4 regions of the Streptomyces sp. E11-3 genome follow, and region 4 is predicted to be linked to each of the others. Evidence: riboswitches for the same ligand, from Rfam matches in the RefSeq annotation. Region 4 holds a riboswitch; each other region holds the start of a gene.

Region 1 (5,273 bases), 2.4 Mb from region 4:
CTCGAACCCACCTCGCAGCTCCTGGACATCGGCTACATCACCGCCGACGACACCCTGGCCGGGCTGCTCGACATCTCCACCGGCGGCCGGGTGCTGCGCATCGAGCGGCTGCGCCTGGCGAGCGGTGAGCCGATGGCGATCGAGACCACCCATCTGTCGGCCAAGCGCTTCCCGGCGCTGCGCCGTTCGCTGGTCAAGTACACCTCGCTCTACACGGCACTGGCCGAGGTGTACGACGTACGCCTCGCGGAGGCCGAGGAGACCATCGAGACCTCGCTGGCCACACCCCGCGAGGCCGGACTGCTCGGCACCGACGTCGGACTGCCCATGCTGATGCTGTCGCGGCACTCGCTGGACGCCGCGGGCAGCCCGGTGGAGTGGGTGCGCTCGGTGTACCGCGGCGACCGGTACAAGTTCGTCGCCCGGCTGCAGCGCCCCCTCGACTGAGGGGTTACCCGGACCGGGGCCACCGCCCTAGATTTCCTGCCCGTGACGTGGGTAACACACGCCACAGGTGAACAGGTGATCTAGGGGACGGGAGCGCCATATGGCTGGGACAGCACCACCGAAAACCGGACAACGGCCGCGCATGACACCGAAGTCGGTGGCGATCTGGACAGCGGTCGCTCTCGTCGGCGCCCTCAGCTGGGCGATGCTCGCGCTGTCCCGAGGCGAAGAGGTCTCGGCCGCCTGGATGGTGGGCGCGGCACTCGGCTCGTACGCGATCGGGTACCGGTTCTACGCCAAGTTCATCCTGTACCGGGTACTCAAGGCGGACCGGACCCGGGCCACCCCTGCCGAACGCCTGAACGACGGCGTCGACTTCCACCCGACCGACCGGCGGGTGCTGCTCGGCCACCACTTCGCGGCCATCTCCGGGGCGGGCCCGCTGGTCGGCCCGGTGCTGGCCGCGCAGATGGGATACCTCCCCGGCACCATCTGGATCATCGTCGGCGTGATCTTCGCGGGCGCGGTGCAGGACATGGTGGTCCTGTTCTTCTCCACCCGCCGCAACGGCAAGTCGCTGGGCCGGATCGCCCGCGAGGAGATCGGCCCGATCGGCGGCATCGCCGGTCTGCTCGCGGTCTTCTCCATCATGATCATCCTGATCGCGGTGCTGTCCCTCGTAGTGCTCAACGCCCTGGCCGAGTCGCCCTGGGGCACCTTCGCCACCGCGCTGTCGATCCCGATCGCCCTGTTCATGGGCATCTACATGCGCTGGATCCGGCCGGGCCGGGTCGCGGAGGTCTCGCTGCTCGGCGTCGGGATGCTGCTGCTCGCCATCGTGGCGGGCCGCTGGGTCGCCGAGTCGAGCTGGGCCGGCGCCTTCACCCTCGACAAGTCGACCCTGGTCGTCTGGCTGGTCATCTACGGCTTCGTCGCCTCCGTACTCCCGGTGTGGATGCTGCTCGCACCGCGCGACTACCTCTCGACCTTCATGAAGATCGGCACGATCGGGATGCTGGCGCTCGGCATCCTCTTCACGCTGCCGGGCATGAAGATGGACGCCGTCACCGACTTCGCGGGACGCGGCGACGGGCCGGTCTTCGCGGGCTCGCTCTTCCCGTTCGTCTTCATCACCATCGCCTGTGGCGCCCTCTCCGGCTTCCACGCCCTGATCTCCTCGGGCACCACGCCCAAGATGATCCAGAAGGAGACCCAGGTCCGCATGGTCGGCTACGGCGGCATGCTGATGGAGTCCTCGGTCGCCGTGATGGCGATGATCGCGGCCTGTGTCCTGGACCCAGGGCTCTACTTCGCGATGAACGCCCCGCCGAACATCATCGGCGCCGATCTGCAGACCGTCTCCGACACGATCACCGGCTTCGGCTTCTCCATCACGCCCGCCGACCTGGCCGCGGCCGCCCAGGACGTGCACCTGGGCGAGGACGGGCTCCTGTCGCGCACCGGTGGCGCACCCACCTTCGCGCTGGGCGTCGCCAGCATCTTCTCGGGCGTCATCGGCGGCTCCGGCATGATGGCGTTCTGGTACCACTTCGCGATCATGTTCGAGGTGCTGTTCATCCTCACCGCGATCGACTCCGGCACCCGCGTCGGCCGCTTCATGCTCCAGGAAGTCATCGGCAACACCCAGCCGTTGGTCGGCAAGGCGCGGCAGGCATCCTGGATGCCCCGGGGCCTGGGCAGGGCGCTGGGCAGGACCGAACCCGTACTCGGGAAGTTCCGCGATGTGGGCTGGCTGCCCGGCGTCTATCTCACCAGCGCCCTGGTGGTGCTGGCCTGGGGCTACTTCCTCTGGGTCGGCGTCCATGACCCGCTCGGCGGGATCAACCAGCTCTTCCCGATCTTCGGTATCTCCAACCAGCTGCTCGCCGCGGTCGCCCTCACGGTCTGCACGGTCATGCTGATCAAGTCCGGGCGGCTCAAGTGGGCCTGGGTGACGGGTGTCCCGCTCGCCTGGGACGCCGTCGTCACCCTCACCGCCAGCTGGCAGAAGGTGTTCTCGGACGACCCGCGCGTCGGCTTCTTCAGCCTGCGCTCCGCGACCCAGGACAAGATCGACTCCGGGGACTTCAGCGGCAAGGAACTCGCGGACCTGGAGACGATCGTCACCAACACCACGGTCCAGGGCACCCTTTCGGCGGTGTTCGCACTGCTGATCGTCGTCGTGATCGCCGACGCCGTACGGGTCTGTGTGAAGGCCATACGGAACCCGCAGTCGGCGGAGCTCAAGGAGGCCCCGTACGAGGAGTCCCAGATCATCGCCCCGGACGAACTGATCGCGACGCCGGAGGAGAAGGCCCAACTCGCGGCCGCGGGCCTGGGCCCCGGCGGCGGCATCCCCGAGCAGCGCCCCGACGAGCCGGAGCCGGTCCGGTGAGCGCGACCGCCGCGCCACGCGGGGCACTGGCCCGACTGTGGTGGTACGTACGCGAGTTCACCGGCGAGAACGCCTACGACCGCTATGTCGAGCGGGCCCGCCACGAGCATCCGGACGCCCCGGTGCTGTGCCGCGGCGAGTTCGAGCGGCGGCGCACCGACGGGCACGGGCGCGATCCCCGCGAGGGCTTCCGCTGCTGCTGACCCCATGACAGCGGGCCGCCGGTTTCCCTGGGGAAAACCGCGGCCCGCTGTCAGCGCCGTACGGCACACTGCGAATCATGGACTTCCAGATCAGACCGGCACGGGCCGAGGAGTACGAAGCACTGGGCGAGCTCACCGCACAGGCCTATCTCCAGGACGGCCACCTGGACTTCGGCGCCGAGGACCCGTATCTGCACACGCTGCGCGACGTGGCCTCGCGCGCGGCGAAGGCCGAGGTACTCGTCGCCGTGGACAGCGGCGGGCCGACGGGCGCGGCGCCGCTCGGCGGGGTGACCTTCGCGGTGGCCGGGACTCCCCTGGCGGAGATAGCCAGGACCGGCGAGGCCGAGTTCCGGATGCTCGCCGTGGACCCGGCCGCGCGCGGCCGGGGTGTGGGCGAGGCGTTGGTGCGGGCCTGCCTGGAGCGGGCGCGGGCCGCGGAGTGCACCGGCGTCGTGCTGTCCACTCAGGCCTCGATGCACTCGGCACACCGGATCTACGAACGGCTTGGCTTCGTACGGACACCGGACCGCGACTGGGAGCCCGTACCCGACCTGGTCAGCCTCCTCACCTACGCGCTGGCCTGGTAGCGCGACGGCCCGTGGCGTGGCTCGGCAACCCGTGACACCGCGGCCCGTGGCGTGGCTCGGCAACCCGTGACACCGCGGCCCGTGGCCTAGCGCGCCCCACCCTACGCAGGGACACCGCGACACAATATGTGGGGGGTCCCGCAACCAACGAACCCCACATGTATGCTCGTGCTCGCTGTCGCCGCAGGGGAATCCGGTGCAAATCCGGAACTGTCCCGCAACGGTGTACTGGTGCGCTTTTGCGTACCCGCTCAGTCCGAGGTCCTGCCGACAGCGCACTCGTACCGTCCGGTCCGGGTGCCGATACGTCCGGGCCTCGTGGAATGGGCTGGTGGACGCGGAGCGCGGTGGCCCGGCACGGGTGCCCGCGCCCGTCTCCCCCGCCGCTCCCCGCGGGCCCCGCGCCGAGCGAGGGAGTGCTCCACCGTGACCATCGCGCCAGCCGATCCTGTCTCAAGGGTTGCCGAGCGGGTCGAAGACGCCCCGGGCACCGCACTGCTGCGGACCCTGACCGACTTCACCGCCGACCTCCCCGACACCGACCCGGGCAAGGTCGCCGCCGCCGCGCTGCGCGGCCGGCACGCCGGATCGGACGAGGCCGAGCTGCGCTCGCTCGCCACCGAGGCGGCCGCGGGCCTGATCGGTGACGACCCGGCGTACGCGCGCCTGGCGGCCAGGCTGCTGACGGTCACCATCGCCAAGGAGGCAGCCTCGCAGGGGGTTGTCACCTTCTCCGACTCGGTCGCCACCGGACACCGCGAGGGCCTGATCGCGGACCGTACGGCCGAATTCGTACGCACCCACGCGGCCCGCCTGGACGCGCTGATCGACACCGGCGCCGACGACCGCTTCGGCTACTTCGGACTGCGGACGCTGCACAGCCGCTATCTGCTGCGCCACCCCGTCACCCGCCAGGTCATCGAGACCCCGCAGCACTTCATGCTCCGGGTGGCCGCAGGCCTCGCCGAGGACCACTCCGACCGGGCCGTGGACGAAGTCGCCGCGCTGTACTCCCTGATGAGCAGGCTCGACTACCTCCCGTCGTCGCCGACCCTGTTCAACTCCGGCACCCGGCACCCCCAGATGTCCTCCTGCTACCTGCTGGACTCGCCGCTGGACGAGCTCGACTCGATCTACGACCGGTACCACCAGGTGGCGCGGCTCTCCAAGCACGCGGGCGGCATCGGACTCCCGTACTCCCGTATCCGCTCCCGCGGTTCGCTGATCCGCGGCACCAACGGCCACTCCAACGGCATCGTGCCGTTCCTGCGCACCCTCGACTCCTCGGTCGCCGCGGTCAACCAGGGCGGCCGCCGCAAGGGCGCCGCCTGTGTCTACCTGGAGACCTGGCACGCGGACCTGGAGGAGTTCCTGGAGCTGCGCGACAACACCGGTGAGGAGGCGCGGCGTACGCACAACCTCAACCTGGCGCACTGGATCCCGGACGAGTTCATGCGCCGGGTCGAGTCGGGCGGCGACTGGTCGCTGTTCTCGCCCTCCGATGTGCCGGAGCTGGTCGACCTGTGGGGCGACGAGTTCGACGCGGCGTACCGCAAGGCCGAGGCCCAGGGACTGGCGCAGAAGACCATCCCGGCGCGTGACCTGTACGGCCGGATGATGCGCACCCTCGCGCAGACC
Region 2 (5,273 bases), on a different contig from region 4:
GTGGGTCAGCGGCTCCGCCACGCCCCAGAAGACCAGACCGATGCCCATACCGGCGGCGAACAGCATCGACAGCCATGAGCCCAGGCTGAACTCGGCCTTGTCCTCGTTCTTTCCGAGCTTGATGTCACCGAAGTGCCCGATGCCGACCCAGAGGGAGAAGACCACGAAGACGGCGACAATGGCCGTGTAGTACCAGCCGACACCGCCGACGACCTCCGTGTTGATGTCGCCGATCACCTTCTTCGCGTTGTCCGAGAAGATCGTGGCGTACAACACGAAGGCCAAGATGATCCCCGCGGCGGGCAGGAACACCCACGGAGCGATGGACGGCGCGTCTGGCTTCCTGCCCGTTTGCTCGTCACTCGGTGGACTTGCCACCTGATCCCCAGTCACTCAGATACCAAGCCTTATCTTCGGTGATCTTTGACAATTCTCTTAACTACCCGACGCACCTGCCCTCATCGGTCCTCGACACACATCACAGCTTCATCACTGAACGAAAACGGAGCGGACGTCAACCCTTGGCGCACGTATCCGCCACAGGACACACGTATCCGTGCGGCCAGGCCGATCAGGCCTTGCGGCCGACTCCGCCGAACATGGCCACCTCTTCGGGCTCCCCGTCCTCGGTTCCGTCCGCGCGCCACCGCGAGCAGGACACCACGCCCGGCGGCAGCAACGTCAGTCCGTCGAAGTAGCGGGTGATCTGCTCCGGGGTGCGCTGGGTCAGCTTCGGGGTGCCGTGTTCGTTCCAGAACTCCACGGCGCGGTCCACGTCGGGCATCGCCGGGCTGGTGATCGTGTGCGAGAGCACCAGGTGGCTGCCGCTGGGCAGGGCGTCAAGAAGGCGGCGTACGACACCGTAGGACTCCGCGTCGTCGTCGATGAAGATCACCACGCCCAGCAGGACGAGCGCGACGGGCTGGGTCAGGTCGAGGGTCCGCGCGGCGCGTTCCAGGATGGCGTCGACATCGCGCAGGTCGGCGTCGAGGTAGTCGGTCCGGCCCTCGGGGGTGCTGGTGAGCAGCGCGCGGGCGTGGGTGAGGACGAGGGGGTCGTTGTCCACGTACACGATCCGGGATTCGGGCGCGACCCGCTGCGCCACCTCGTGGGTGTTGTCGGCGCTGGGCAGTCCGGTGCCGATGTCCAGGAACTGCCGCATGCCCAGCTCCCCGGCCAGGTACCGCACACAACGGCCGAGGAAGAGGCGGTCGGCGCGGGCGTAGTCGCCGATGCCGGGGTGGAGTTGCCGGATCTGGTCTCCGGCTTCGCGGTCGACCAGGTAGTTGTCCTTGCCGTCCAGCCAGTAGTTCCATATCCGGGCGGTGTGCGGCCTGCTGGTGTCGATACGGTCGCGGGCGTCGCGCGTGGCGGCGTTGCCCTGTGCCTCGTCGGTCATCTGGCTCCTTCCCAACTCCTGTGTGTGCGAGGCATCTTGGCACGGAGGTCAGTGCGTACGCCGACGGGGGCACGCGCACGGAGGCGTACGCGGACGGGGGCGCACCCGGCATGAGGTGCGCCCCCGCTCTGCCGCTACGCGAACGTCAGCCGACCGCCTCGGCGGAGGCACCGGGGAGGTCGCCCCGGGCGCGGCGGGCTGCTTCCGCCATGCGTTCCAGCGCGGGGCGTACCTCCTGCCAGCCGCGGGTCTTCAGACCGCAGTCCGGGTTGATCCACAGGCGGCGCCCGGGCACCGCGCGCACGGCGCGGGCGATCAGGTCGGCGAGTTCGTCCTCGGCGGGGATGCGCGGCGAGTGGATGTCGTACACCCCGGGCCCGACCTCGCGCGGATATCCGGCGGCGGCCAGTTCATCGGCGATCCGCATGCCCGAGCGGGCGGCCTCCAGGCTGATGACGTCGGCGTCCAACTCCTCGATGGCGGCGAGGATGTCGCCGAACTCGGCGTAGCACATGTGGGTGTGGATCTGGGTGTCCGCGCGTACGCCCGACGTGGCCAGGCGGAACGCCTCGGTGGCCCAGGCCAGGTACCCGGACCGGTCGGCGGTGCGCAGCGGCAGGGTCTCGCGCAGGGCGGGTTCGTCGACCTGGATCACGGCCGTGCCCGCCGACTCCAGGTCACCGACCTCGTCGCGCAGGGCGAGGGCGACCTGCCGTGCGGTGTCCGCGAGCGGCTGGTCGTCACGGACGAACGACCAGGCCAGCATGGTCACCGGGCCGGTGAGCATGCCCTTGACGGGCCGTCCGGTGAGGGACTGGGCGTAGCCGGTCCACCTGAGGGTCATGGGCTCGGTCCGTGACACGTCCCCGGCCAGGATCGGCGGGCGTACATAGCGGGTGCCGTACGACTGGACCCAGCCGTGCCGGGTGGCGAGATACCCCGTCAGCTGCTCGGCGAAGTACTGCACCATGTCGTTGCGTTCCGGCTCGCCGTGTACGAGGACGTCAAGCCCTGCCTTCTCCTGGAAGGTGACGGTGTCCCGGATCTCGGCGGCGATCCGCTCCTCGTACGCCGCCTGGTCGATGCGGCCGGTGCGCAGGTCGGCGCGGGCGGTGCGCAGTTCGGGGGTCTGCGGGAAGGAGCCGATGGTGGTGGTGGGCAGGTCGGGCAGGCCGAGCCTGGCCTGTTGCGCGACCGCGCGTTCCGCGTACGGCTGCGGGCGGCGGGTGTCACGGTCGGCGACGGCCGTGCAGCGGGCCCGTACGGCGGGGTCGTGGGTGAGGGCGGAGGCGGTACGGGATGCCAGGGCGGCCCGGTTCGCGGCGAGTTGGGGCGCGATGGCGTCGACGCCCTCGGCCAGGCCGCGGGCCAAGGTCGCCACTTCGTCGGTCTTCTGCCGGGCGAAGGCGAGCCAGCGGGCGACCTGCGGGTCGAGGTCGCGTTCGGCCGTGGCGTCCAGGGGTACGTGCAGCAGCGAGCAGGACGGCGCGACATCGACCCGGTCGGCGAGACCGAGCAGTGTGGCCAGGGTCGCGAGGGCCTTGCCCAGGTCGCTCAGCCACACGTTGCGGCCGTCGACGACGCCCGCGACGAGCCGCTTGCCGGGCAGCCCGCCGACCGCGGCCAGCGCGTCGAGGTTGGCGGCGGCGGGCCCGGTGAAGTCCATCGCCAGGCCGTCGACGGGGGTCTGGGCGAGCACCGGCAGCGCGTCACCGAGCCGGTCGAAGTACGAGGCGACCAGCAGCCGCGGCCGGTCGGCGAGGATGCCGAGGTCCCCGTAGGTGCGGCGCAGTGCGCTCAGTACGGCCGGGGGCTGGTCCTGCGCCAGGGCGGGTTCGTCGAGCTGCACCCACTCGGCGCCCGCGGCCCGCAGGTCGGCCAGGACTTCGGCGTACACCGGCAGCAGCCGGTCGAGCAGCGTCAGCGGCTGGAAGTCCGCGGGGGCGCCGTCCGCGGGCTTGGCGAGCAGCAGGAAGGTGACGGGGCCGACCAGGACCGGGCGTGCGGTGTACCCGAGCGCGGTGGCCTCGCGGAACTCGGCGAGCTGCTTGGCGGAGTCGGCGGTGAAAATCGTGTCGGGGCCCAACTCAGGGACCAGGTAGTGGTAGTTGGTGTCGAACCACTTGGTCATCTCCAGCGGCGGCGCGTCCTGGGTGCCGCGGGCCATGGCGAAGTAGCCGTCCAGCCGGTCGGTGTCGCAGGCGGCGCGGTGCCGCGCGGGGATCGCGCCGACCATGACGGCGGTGTCCAGGACGTGGTCGTACAGCGAGAAGTCGCCGGTGGGCACTTCGTCGATGCCCGCTTCGGTCAGCGTGCGCCAGGTGTCGCGGCGCAGTTCGGCGGCGGTGGTGTGCAGGGTCTCGGCGGTGTGCCGTCCGGCCCAGTAGCCCTCGATGGCCTTCTTCAGCTCGCGGCGCGGGCCTTGGCGCGGGTAGCCGTACACGGTGGCCAGGGGCGGCACGGTGGCAGGTCGTCGATCCACGGAACTCTCCTTCGCGAGTCCGGTCGGACCTCACGGCGCGTACGCGAAGGAGAGGGCACCGCACCGCGGTGGGAGCCCTGCCGCCGCGAACCCGCCCACGAGGTCCCGGTTGGACCGCACCCCGCTGCGGGGTACGGGCAGTGGCAGGTATTCGGACTCGCGGGCACGCCTGCGTCGTCGCGTCGCGTCAGCACTCGTACGGTGTCGTACGGACGCGCACGCAGGCTTCTACTGGCCGTCGCTTCCCAGGCCCTTCGTCGGACCCAGTGCGTGTGACGGCGGTCGTTCCCACTCACCGCTGCGGGGCAGTCCCGGATTCCCACCGGGTTCCCTCTTGCGACGCATCCCGCCTGGCGGACGGGGCGAACCAGCTGCGTCCGCCAGCGTACCCGTACCGCTGCCGGCTTGCGTGGGAGTGCGCTCCAAGACACCTACGCGGGCGGCGACTTCATCGCCAGGCGGCACCGCCTACCGTCGTACGATCTGCGGCGGCGCCGCGCGCCCGGCGGCTCCCGCGGCGTCCTTGGCGTTGTGCAGGGAGCGCAGGGCCAGCAGCAGCACCCCGATGTCGTCGAGGAGGATCGGGTCGGGAAGCAGGTCCACCGGGGAGATCACGTAGAGCAGCGCGCCCCAGAAGGCGAGCTTGTTCTCCAGCGGGACGCCCGCGTCGCGCAGCAGCTTGCGGGCCCGTACGAGACGGACCAGGAGGACGATCACCAGCACGACGGTGGTGAGCAGGATGAGGCCCACGACCGCCGCGATGACTTTCAGTTCGGTACTCATCCCCCTTCTCATTCCCGTTGCCGGGGCCCGCATCCCCGGGGAGGCGGGCCCGGAACCCGATCGGCGTAGGCCGGTCAGAGCCCGGAGGCAGGCGGTCCTGAGGCGGCGGCCTTGAGCTCGTCGGCGGTCAGGGGCGGGCCCTGGAGCGGGGGCTTGCCGCGTCCTCGCATCACCGCGACGGCGATGTCCGGGTGTACCCAGGCGGTCGGCGGCGCCGACATGGTCATCACGTCGAAGAGGGCCTGGGCGACCACGGCGCGGTCGGTTGCGGTCTCCATGAAGCGGTCGACATATCGATTCAGGAGCTTCGCGGCGGCCGGGGGCTGCTTGCCCTTGGCGCCGGGGTAGAGGATGTCCTGCGACGTCGCCAGTTCCCAGGCGAAGGCGGCTCTGCGGCCGATGGCCCGCTGCACATGGCGGGCCAGACCCGGAGCGCGCAGCCGATCGTACGCCGACGGCCCGGACGCGAGCTGGTCGCGCAGGGCGGTGATGCCCTGAGCTGCCACGGACATGCCCTGTCCGTAGACCGGGTTGTATGTGGCCACCGCGTCGCCCACCGCGATGAAGCCCTCCGGCCAGTGCCTGGCCTTCTCGAAGTAGCGGCGCCGG
Region 3 (5,273 bases), on a different contig from region 4:
GTCGCCGCCCCGCTGGTCGCCGGTATCGCCGCGATGATCGGCGCCCGGCTGACGTACAAGCTCGGCAAGAACGTCAGCGCGAAGACCTCGGCGAAGGGCTACCGCGGCGGCCAGATCGCCTCCGCCGGCCTGGTCTCGCTGGCGCACGGCACCAACGACGCCCAGAAGACGATGGGCATCATCACCCTGGCGCTGGTCGCTGGCGGCGCTCTCGCGCCCGGCTCCAACCCGCCGGTCTGGGTGATCGTCTCCGCCGGTATGGCGATCGCGCTCGGTACCTACCTGGGCGGCTGGCGCATCATCCGCACCATGGGCAAGGGCCTCACCGACCTCCAGCCGCAGCAGGGCTTCGCCGCCCAGACCAGTGCGGCCGTGGTCATCCTGTCCTCGTCGAACCTCGGCTTCTCGCTGTCGACCACACACTCCTGCTCCGGCGCCGTGATGGGCGCGGGCCTCGGCCGCAAGGGCGGTGTGGTCCGCTGGTCGACCGCGACCCGGATGTTCGTGGCCTGGGGTCTGACCCTGCCGGCCGCCGGTCTGGTCGCCGCGCTGGCGGAGTTCGTCGCCCGGCAGGGTGACTGGGGCGTCGCCGTCGTCGTCGCCTTCCTGATCGGTTCCTGTGCCGCGATCTGGTTTATCTCGCGCCGCCAGGTCATCGACCACACCAACGTCAACGAGGTCGACGAGAACGCCCCCGCCGCCTCCGCTTCCGCCTCGGGCGAGGCCGAGCCCGCGGGTGTCGTGACCAACGCGATCGCGGCGGTCGTCCCGCCGCCGACCGCCGCGGCCGAAGCCGCGGAGGCGGCCGCAGAGACGGCCGACGAGGCCCTGACCACCATCCCGGCCCAGGCCGCGGCGGCGTCGGACGCCGACACGCGACCCGCCCGGGTCTGATGAGCACGGCTTCGAGCCCGAGTTAAGGAAACAGCAGCATGGACATCGACTGGGAAGCCCTCGGCTCCGTCTTCGGCGTCAGCCTCGTGGCGACCGTCGGCCTGGTGGCCCTCTTCACCCTGGGCATGATCGGCCTCTCCAAGCAGGAGGAGGCCGCCGAGCAGGGCGGCTCCGCGACCCTGGCACGTACAGGCGCGTACGCCTGCTTCGCCGCCTGCACCGCGGCGGTGGCGTACGGCATCTTCATGATCGTTTCCTGACGGGAACCATGATCGCCTCCTGACGGGGGCAGCGCACTCCGCGAGCGGCGCCTCGCGACCTTCACCACGGTCGCCGGGCGCCGCTTCCGTGCGCTCCCTCAATGCTTCGGCGCGACCCCGCGAGGCCACCTCGAAGTGGTCCTCGTAACACAGTCCCTGTGCAGGTCAACGACGAGTTGACGGGCGTTCGGGGACCGTGGTGGACTGCCGGAGCCATATACGGCGGCAGGAGAGGAAGCCGGTGCGAATCCGGCGCGGTCCCGCCACTGTCACCGGGGAGCTCTCCCCCAACACCGGAAGTCACGGTCCGCGGCTGCGGATTGGAAGGCCGGGGGAGCTGCGCGTATCCGGGAGCCAGGAGACTCACGTCGCCGTTTTCCGTCGAACCAGGGCGCGGACCCTGAGTGAGGACAAAGCGCGATGCCGGGCTGCCCGTCACACATCTTGTTGAGTACCAGTCTGTTGAGTACCAGCCTGTTGAGTACCCGTGCGTGGGGTACTCACCGCACTCCAGAGGTCCTTCGAGGCGTATCGGCCGGCTGACCCCGTGCGTGCCGATCGTGTTCTCGCGTACGGCGCCACCGCGGGCCTGCTCGGCGATCTGCTGCTCGGCGATCCGCGCCGCGGCCATCCGGTCGCCGCGTTCGGCCGTGCGGCGGGCTCCGTCGAGCGCCTGCTGTGGCGTGACCACCGCGGCTGGGGTGCCCTGCACACCACGGTGTGCGCTGGTGGTGCCCTGGGCGCCGCCGCGCTGGCTTCGCGCGCCCTGCGCCACTCCCCCGCCGCTTCTGTCGCGCTGACCGCCGCCACGACGTGGGCCGTCCTGGGCGGTACGTCCTTGGGGCGTGAGGCGCGGGCCGTCGGCTCCGCGCTGGAGGCCGGGGACCTCGACGTCGCCCGGGAGCGGCTGCCGCACCTGTGCGGGCGCGATCCGCAGGCGCTGGACGGTCCCGGTATCGCGCGGGCCGTCGTCGAGTCGGTCGCCGAGAACACCTCGGACGCCGTGGTCGGCGCGCTGGTGTGGGGTGCCGTCGGCGGCGTGCCTGGCCTGGTCGGATTCCGGGCCGTGAACACCCTGGACGCGATGGTGGGCCACAAGTCGGCGAAGTACCGGCGCTACGGGTGGGCTTCGGCCCGCCTCGACGACGTGGCCGGATGGCCGGGTGCCCGCCTGACCGCCGCCCTCGGAGTCGTCGCGGGCGGCGACCCGCGCGGCGCGCTGCGCGCCTGGCGGGCCGACGCGAGCAAGCACCCGAGCCCCAACGCGGGCCCGGTGGAGGCCTCGTTCGCCGGGGCGCTGGGCGTGCGGCTCGGCGGAACACTGTCCTACGGCGGACGGGTCGAGCACCGACCGGTACTCAACACCGAGGGCCGGACGATCGAGGTCGGGGACATCGAGCGGGCCGTACGGCTGTCGCGGCGGGTCGGCGCGCTGGCGCTGGGCGCGTCCGTAGCCGGGCGGCTCGGGGCGGCGGCGCTGCGCCGCCGTACGCGACGACGGGGAGGGGCATCGTGACGCCGACACCGCGGACAGGTCGTGGGGGCGGGCTGCTGGTCGCCGGGACCACGTCGGACGCCGGGAAGAGCGTGGTCACCGCGGGCATCTGCCGCTGGCTGGCGCGCAAGGGCGTGTCCGTCGCGCCCTTCAAGGCGCAGAACATGTCGCTGAACTCGTTCGTCACACGCGAGGGCGCCGAGATCGGCCGCGCCCAGGCGATGCAGGCACAGGCCGCCCGTGTCGAGCCCACCGCGCTGATGAACCCGGTGCTGCTCAAGCCCGGCAGCGACCGCTCCAGCCAGGTCGTCCTGATGGGCAAGCCGGTGGGCGAGATGAGCGCGCGCGGGTTCTTCGGGGGGTCTGGGGGGTCGTCCCCCGGGTGAGGGCTGCACGGGGGCCGTCAGGAAGCCCTGCTCGGCACGGTGGTGGAGTGCCTGGAGGAGCTGCGGAGCTCGTACGACGCGGTGATCTGTGAGGGCGCGGGCAGTCCCGCCGAGATCAATCTGCGGCGTACCGACATCGTGAACATGGGGATCGCGCGGGCGGCCCGGTTCCCGGTGGTGGTGGTCGGGGACATCGACCGCGGTGGCGTCTTCGCGTCCTTCTTCGGTACGACGGCGCTGCTCAGCGGCACCGACCAGGAGCTGGTCGCCGGGTATCTGGTCAACAAGTTCCGCGGCGATGTGTCCCTGCTCGAACCGGGCCTGGAGATGCTGCGCCAGCTCACCGGGCGGCGGACGTACGGTGTGCTGCCGTTCGCGCACGGGCTCGGCATCGACGAGGAGGACGGGCTGCGGGTCTCGCTGCGCGGCGCCGTGCGCGAGTCGGTGGTCGCTCCGCCGGTCGGCGACGAGGTGCTGCGGGTCGCCGTGTGCGCCGTACCGCTGATGTCGAACTTCACCGATGTGGACGCGCTGGCCGCCGAACCCGGCGTGGTGGTGCGGTTCGTGGACCGGCCCGACGAGCTGCATGACGCCGATCTGGTCGTGGTGCCGGGCACGCGGGGCACGGTGCGCGCCCTGGAGTGGCTCAGGGAGCGCGGTCTCGCGGACGCGCTGGCGCGCAGGGCTGCCGACGGCCGCCCGGTGCTGGGAATCTGCGGCGGCTTCCAGGTGCTCGGCGAGCACATCGAGGACGAGGTCGAGTCCCGCGCGGGCGCTGTCGAGGGGCTCGGACTGCTGCCGGTCCGGGTCACGTTCGCGCGTGAGAAGACCCTCGCCAGGCCGGTCGGCCAGGCGCTGGGCGAGCGGGTCGAGGGCTACGAGATCCATCACGGTGCCGCTCGGGTGGAGGGCGGCGAGTCCTTCCTGGACGGCTGCCGGGTCGGCTCCGTGTGGGGGACGCACTGGCACGGGTCGCTGGAGAGCGACGGGTTCCGGCGCGCCTTCCTGCGCGTGGTCGCGGCCGCCGCAGGGCGCCGTTTCGTGCCCGCGCCCGACACCTCGTTCGCCGCGCTGCGCGAGGAGCAGCTCGACCGGCTCGGCGACCTCATCGAAGAACACGCGGACACCAGTGCGCTGCTCAGCCTGATCGAGACCGGCGCTCCGTCCGGTCTCCCGTTCATCGCCCCGGGGGCACCTTCATGACCGTCCTGCTTCTGTCCACCGCCGATACGGATCTGCTGGCGGCCCGCGCGTCGGGCGCGCCGTACCGGATCGGCAACCCGACCCGGATCGACGTCGCGACCGAACTGCCCGCGCTGCTCGACGGGGCCGAGATCGCCGTCGTACGCCTCCTTGGTGGCAAGCGCGCCTGGGAGGACGGGCTCGCCGCGCTCAAGGCGTCCGGTGTCCCGACCGTGCTGCTCGGTGGCGAGTCGGTGCCCGACGCGGAGCTGATGGCCGAGTCGTCGGTGCCCGCGGGTGTGGTCGCCGAGGCGCTGCGCTATCTCGTCGAGGGCGGAGCGGGGAACTTCGTCGAGCTGGCCCGGTTCCTGTCCGACACGGTGCTGCTGACCGGTCAGGGCTTCGCCGAGCCGCAGAAGATGCCGGAGTTCGGGGTGCACGGCGCCTACGCGCGCGTGGCGGGCCGTCCCACCGTGGGTGTGCTGTTCTACCGGGCGCACGAGCTGTCCGGGAACACCGCCTTCGTGGACACCCTCTGCGAGGCGATCGAGGCGCGCGGCGCCAACGCTCTGCCGGTGTACTGCGGTTCGCTGCGCGGCGCCGATGCCGGGCTGTACGAGATCCTCGGGCAGACGGACGCGCTCGTCGCCACGGTGCTCGCGGCGGGCGGCACGCACGCGTCGGACGCGTCGGCGGGCGGCGACGACGAGGCCTGGGACATCGGGGCGCTCGCCGAGCTGAACACCCCTGTGCTGCAGGGCCTGTGTCTGACCTCGTCCAGGGCGGCCTGGGAGGCCTCCGACGCCGCCCTGTCCCCCATGGACGCGGCGATGCAGGTCGCCATCCCCGAGTTCGACGGGCGGCTGATCACGGTCCCGTTCTCCTTCAAGGAGCAGGGCCCGGACGACGTCCCGGTGTACGCGGCCGACCCTGAGCGGGCCGCGCGGGTCGCCGGAATCGCCGTACGGCACGCCCAGTTGAAGCACAAGCCGAACGCGGAGAAGAAGCTCGCGCTGGTCTTCACCGCCTACCCGACCAAGCACTCCCGCGTCGGCA
Region 4 (5,273 bases):
TGATGTGATCTTCACGAGCCCGCTTCACCCATCTGGATTGGGGATTGGCCGTGTCGGATCCAGTGATCGAGAGTCCCCTGCCTGGGGCAGAAGCCTTCGAACAGGACGAGGAGATCGCCGCCTGGTCGCAGGCAGCTCAGATCGTGGGCCTTGGCCTGCAACTGGCTGGGCATGCAGATGTGCTGTGGGAGGAGGGCGGAGCATCGGACTTGCAGATCCCCGCGGTTCCGCCGCTGAAAAACCCGTTCCCTGCAGAGTTTGCCGAGCTCTACCTCCAAGATCACGGATCCCAGCTGCCGTTTCACTGGCGTGACTTTCCTGGCTGGTCGCAGCCGATCGCGAGCCATATCCAGGACATGGTCAAACCAGCGCCCCAGCAATGGTGGCAGCAGTTGGGACTGCTGCACAGTTGGGTGACACCTGATCTGGCTCGCTGAGAGGCGGGCTGGAAGGATGTCGCAATGCCCAAGCCGTATCCCAAGGAGTTCCGCGAGGACGTCGTGCGGGTCGCGCGCAACCGCGAGCCCGGCGTCACCCTGGAGCAAGTAGCCGCCGATTTCGGTGTCCACCCGGTCTCGTTGACGAAGTGGATCCGCCGCGCGGAGGCCGAGGAATCCGGAGGGTCGACCTCGGGCAGCAGCGCCGGCTCCGCCGCTGGCGGGTCGGCTGAGCTGGCCGAAGCCCGTAAGCGGATCCGGATGCTGGAGCAGGAGAACGAGGTGCTGCGGCGGGCCGCGGCCTATCTGTCGCAGGCGAACCTGCCGACAAAATGATGTACCCGCTCGTCCGCGAGCTGGCCGCCCCCGGTGCCCCTGTGCGGGTGCCGGTGGCGGTGACGTGCCGGGTACTCAATCTGGCCCGCCAGCCTTACTACCGGTGGCTGAACCACCCGGTCGCCGACGCCGAACTGGCCGAGGCATACCGGGCCAACGCGTTGTTCGACGCGCACCGCGACGACCCGGAATTCGGCCACCGTTTCCTCCTCGATGAGGCCCGCGCTGCCTGGCGAGACGATGGCCGAGCGGACCGCCTGGCGGATCTGTCGGGACAACGGCTGGTGGAGCGCCTTCGGCAAGCGAAAGGGCAGTGGCAAGAACGCCAAGGCCGGTCCGCCGGTCCACGACGACAAGGTGCGGCGGAACTTCACCGCCGATGCGCCGAACCGGTTGTGGCTGACCGACATCACCGAGCACTCCACAGGCGAGGGCAAGCTCTACCTGTGCGCGGTCAAGGACGTGTTCTCGGGTCGGATCGTGGGCTATTCCATCGACTCGAGGATGAAGTCCCACCTCGCGGTGATGGCGCTGCAGTCCGCCGTCGCCCGCCGCGGCCATGTGGAAGGTTGCATTGTGCATTCGGACCGCGGATCGCAATTTCGGTCCCGAAAATTCGTGTCCGTTCTCGCCCGGAACGGCCTGGTCGGCTCGATGGGCCGGGTCGGTGCGGCAGGCGACAACGCGGCCATGGAGAGCTTCTTCGCGCTGCTGCAGAGGAACGTCCTGGACCGCCAAGTCTGGGCCACCCGACAGGAATTGCGGATCGCGATCGTGACCTGGATCGAACGCACCTACCACCGCCGCCGACGCCAGAGACGCCTGGCCCGATTGACCCCCATCGAGTACGAGACCATCATGACCCCACCCGCAGCACACGCTGCATAAAACCCGCTGTCACCTGATCACGCAGCAGTCCCGTCATAGCGATGGACGTGTCTCAACTGTACGAATAATCGACACGAGGACCATGGTCTCCAGACTGATCGGGTAAGTGCGGCCGTACGAGCTCGTGCTGTTCCAGCAGTCCGGCCACCGACAGCATCCGTAACCTCCATAGGAGCGACGAAACGACGAGACATCACTCCCACCCAGACGCCACCCCTACCCCTGACCAGCGAAAACGCAGTCATCAGACTCGGAATGGCAACAGCCTCTAAGCCCGCACGCGTACTGTCGTACGCTGCCGGTGCGGCTGGTTCGCCCCGCCCGCCAGGCGGAGCGTCGTAAGAGGGAACCCGGTGGGAGTCCGGGACTGCCCCGCAGCGGTGAGCGGGAACGACCGCCGTCATTCGCACTGGAAGCTCAGGCTTTTGGGAAGCGACGGCCAGTAGGCGCCTGACGAAGGTCAGGTGCGCCCGTGAGTCCGAAGACCTGCCACTGCCCGCGCCCCACCATGGGTGCGGCCACACCGGACATCGAGGGCGGGTCGGCGGCGGCAGGGGCGATGTGGACCGCCCCGTCCTTCGCGTGCATCCGGCCATCGAGGTCGTCGAGAACTCGCGAAGGAGAGTTCCGTGACCATGGACACTCGACTGCCCGTAGGCCCCGCCCACAAGGCCCCGGCTGACTCGTGCGTGACCCTCGCCCACATCATGAGCGAGCACGACACCAACCTCTACGGCACCATCCACGGCGGCATCATCATGAAACTGATCGACGACGCCGCGGCAGCCGCCGCCGGACGCCACGCGGACGGCCCGTCGGTGACCGTCTCGGTCAACCGCATGACCTTCCTCGCCCCGGTGAGGGCCGGTGATCTGCTCACCGTGCACGCGGAGCTGGAGCGGGCCGGACGTACCTCGATGGACGTCGGCGTCCGCGTCACCGCCGAGCGGTGGAACGCCTCCGGACCCGCCACCAACGTCGCCACCGCTCAGCTGACATTCGTCGCCATCGACGCCGAGAGCCGACCACGCCCGGTCCCGGCCCTCGGCACGAGGGAAGCCGAAAGCACACGCCGCGGCCCAACAGGGCGGGCGTGAGACGAGGCGGGGGCACTCCAGCAACAAGCGCGCCCGCCGCACACCCGCTGCCGGTTCAGGGCGCGGGTGCGACGGGATAAGGCACGAACGTGCTGCTGTTCTCGTCGATGGCGAGCCGCTGACCGAGCGGCGGCACGGCGCGCTGCGGGCAGTCAAGGCGTTCGCAGACGCGGCAGCCCATGCCGATCGGGGTGGCGGCAGAGGCGTTGTCCAGATCGAGTCCGTCGGAGTAGACGAGCCGTGAGGCGTGCCGGATCTCGCAGCCGAGCCCGATGGCGAAGTTCTTGCCGGGCTCGCCCCAGCCGCCGCGGCTGCGGGTGACGGCGCGGGCGGTCCACAGGTACCGCCGTCCGTCGGGCATGGCAGCGATCTGAACATGGATGCGGCCGGGGGCGGCAAAGGCTTCGTAGACGTTCCACAGCGGGCAGGTCCCGCCGGCCCGGGAGAAGTGGAACCCGGTCGCCGACTGGCGCTTGGACATGTTGCCCGCACGGTCGACGCGGACGAAGGAGAAGGGCACCCCGCGCAGGCGGGGCCGCTGGAGGGTGCTCAGGCGGTGGCAGACGGTCTCGTAGCCGAGGCCGAAGCGGTCGGTGAGGCGCTCGATGTCGTAGCGCACCTCCTCAGCGGCGGTGTGGAAGTCGCGGTAGGGGAGGATCAACGCGGCGGCGAAGTAGTTGGCGACACCGATCCTGGCCAGCTTCCAGGTGGTGGAGCCCTCTTGGTAGTCCTCGGAGGCGTGCCGGGAGAGTTCGTCGCCGTACTCCACCAGGGCCAGCTGAGTGGCCATGCGGAAGGCTTGCTGGCCTGGGCGCAGGCGCGGTGAAAGGTGCAGGGTGCGGGCATGCGGGTCGTAGTGGTGCGGACTGTCCCCGTCGGCCGTGACGCGTACGCCATGCCGGTCGGCGAGTCGGGCGGTCAGGGCCCGCAGGACCTCGCCGGGCCGGATCCCGACGGCGGACGCCAGTTCCTCGGCGGCGGTGTCGGCGTCGTGCAGGTAGTTCTGTCGGCGGTAGAAGAACTCGCGGATCTCCTCGTGCGGCGTGCGGGGCGCAGCCGTGCCGGCGGTCGCGGCGCGGCCGTCGGCCGCCTCGGCGAGCCGCTCGCCCAGCTCCTGGTTGCTTCGGCTCAGCCGCAGCAGCACATCCCCGACGGTGGGCAGTCGGGAGGCGAGTTCCGACAGGTCGGAGGCACAGACGCGGCCGGCGGCCACCTCGTCGGCCAGGGCCTCGCGCAGGTCGGCCATGAGGCGGCTGGTGTCGCGTTCGGCGAAGAAGGCGGCGTCCACGCCGAACGCCTCCGTCAGCCGCAGCAGGACCGGTACGGTCAGCGGCCGGGAGTCGTGCTCCATCTGGTTCAGATAGCTCGGTGAGATCGCCAGGACACGGGCCAGCTCGGCCTGGCTCATGCGCCGGTCCTCGCGCAGCCGCCGCAGCCGCGTCCCCGCGTAGGTCTTACTCATCCCTTGCCCCTTTCGCCGCCCACACTCTATGCGAACGGCACCCCGTAGAGACCTTCGCAATCTTGGCAAAGAAGCGGTGGAAGATTCACAGAAGTTGGCAGAGCGCCAAGCTTGATGGCACTCAGTGTCACTGCCAGAGTCGTCGTGCGGCCCGCCGAATCCCGGCGACCGGAGCGGAACTCCGGGCACGATTCCTGCCCTGACGTCGGCGATCCCGGCGATTCCCTCCGGCGACTCGTCGACATTGCTCAATTTCGCTCACGAGTGGGGGCATGGCGGGCCGCGCACCCAGCGAAGGGATAGCGCCTTCGCATTCTTCACAGAAGATCTTCGGCTTCGATCCCCTCAGGAGACGGTCATGGCGCAGGCAGGGACACAGGCGGCACAGGAGCTGGCGCAGCGGTGGGCCACGGCCCCCCGTTGGAAGGGCGTCGAGCGCACGTATACGGCCAAGGACGTCGTGCGGCTTTCCGGCAGCGTCCGCGAGGAGCACACCCTGGCCCGGCGCGGCGCCGAACGCCTGTGGCGCCAGTTGCACGAGCAGGACTACATCCACGCGCTGGGCGCGCTGACCGGCGGTCAGGCCGTGCAGCAGGTTAAGGCCGGGCTGCAGGCCATCTACCTGTCCGGCTGGCAGGTGGCCGCCGACGCCAACCAGGCGGGCCACACCTACCCGGACCAGAGCCTGTACCCGGTCAACTCGGTGCCGCAGGTGGTTCGGCGGATCAACAACGCGCTGCTGCGTGCCGACCAGATCGCCACCGCCGAGGGCGGATCGGACACCATGGACTGGCTGGCACCGATCGTCGCCGACGCCGAGGCCGGCTTCGGCGGCCCGCTCAACGCCTTCGAACTGACCAAGGCGATGATCGCGGCCGGTGCGTCAGGCATCCACTACGAGGACCAGCTGGCCTCCGAGAAGAAGTGCGGCCACCTCGGCGGCAAGGTGCTGGTGCCGACCTCGCAGCACATCCGCACTCTGAACGCGGCCCGGCTCGCCGCCGACATCGCCGATGTGCCCACGCTGATCGTGGCCCGCACGGACGCCCTGGC

What was found. A riboswitch is a leader RNA that binds a small molecule or an ion and turns the genes downstream of it on or off. The one in region 4 is predicted to bind cobalamin.
Region 1: linked by a shared signal. The riboswitch ahead of U9R90_RS11115 (ribonucleoside-diphosphate reductase subunit alpha) and the one ahead of U9R90_RS00525 (acyl-CoA thioesterase) in region 4 are both predicted to bind cobalamin.
Region 2: linked by a shared signal. The riboswitch ahead of metE (5-methyltetrahydropteroyltriglutamate--homocysteine S-methyltransferase) and the one ahead of U9R90_RS00525 (acyl-CoA thioesterase) in region 4 are both predicted to bind cobalamin.
Region 3: linked by a shared signal. The riboswitch ahead of U9R90_RS23825 (cobalamin biosynthesis protein) and the one ahead of U9R90_RS00525 (acyl-CoA thioesterase) in region 4 are both predicted to bind cobalamin.

What each region holds. Positions count from the first base shown of each region.
Region 1 is NZ_JAZGRL010000001.1:2,479,472-2,484,744, forward strand. It holds gene U9R90_RS11095 (GntR family transcriptional regulator) at 1-447, shown strand, start outside; gene U9R90_RS11100 (carbon starvation CstA family protein) at 590-2,842, shown strand; gene U9R90_RS11105 (CstA-like transporter-associated (seleno)protein) at 2,839-3,045, shown strand; gene U9R90_RS11110 (GNAT family N-acetyltransferase) at 3,123-3,635, shown strand; cobalamin riboswitch at 3,781-3,922, shown strand; gene U9R90_RS11115 (ribonucleoside-diphosphate reductase subunit alpha) at 4,062-5,273, shown strand, end outside.
Region 2 is NZ_JAZGRL010000002.1:1,248,775-1,254,047, forward strand. It holds gene U9R90_RS24600 (BCCT family transporter) at 1-393, opposite strand, end outside; gene U9R90_RS24605 (SAM-dependent methyltransferase) at 572-1,399, opposite strand; gene metE (5-methyltetrahydropteroyltriglutamate--homocysteine S-methyltransferase) at 1,545-3,881, opposite strand; cobalamin riboswitch at 4,023-4,251, opposite strand; gene U9R90_RS24615 (YkvA family protein) at 4,350-4,664, opposite strand; gene U9R90_RS24620 (FAD-dependent oxidoreductase) at 4,739-5,273, opposite strand, start outside.
Region 3 is NZ_JAZGRL010000002.1:1,079,414-1,084,686, forward strand. It holds gene U9R90_RS23815 (anion permease) at 1-894, shown strand, start outside; gene U9R90_RS23820 (hypothetical protein) at 933-1,154, shown strand; cobalamin riboswitch at 1,385-1,519, shown strand; gene U9R90_RS23825 (cobalamin biosynthesis protein) at 1,702-2,670, shown strand; partial or broken gene U9R90_RS23830 (cobyric acid synthase) at 2,667-4,238, shown strand; gene cobN (cobaltochelatase subunit CobN) at 4,235-5,273, shown strand, end outside.
Region 4 is NZ_JAZGRL010000001.1:127,962-133,234, forward strand. It holds gene U9R90_RS00515 (hypothetical protein) at 51-437, shown strand; partial or broken gene U9R90_RS00520 (IS3 family transposase) at 462-1,661, shown strand; cobalamin riboswitch at 1,970-2,153, shown strand; gene U9R90_RS00525 (acyl-CoA thioesterase) at 2,297-2,758, shown strand; gene U9R90_RS00530 (short-chain fatty acyl-CoA regulator family protein) at 2,814-4,220, opposite strand; gene aceA (isocitrate lyase) at 4,579-5,273, shown strand, end outside.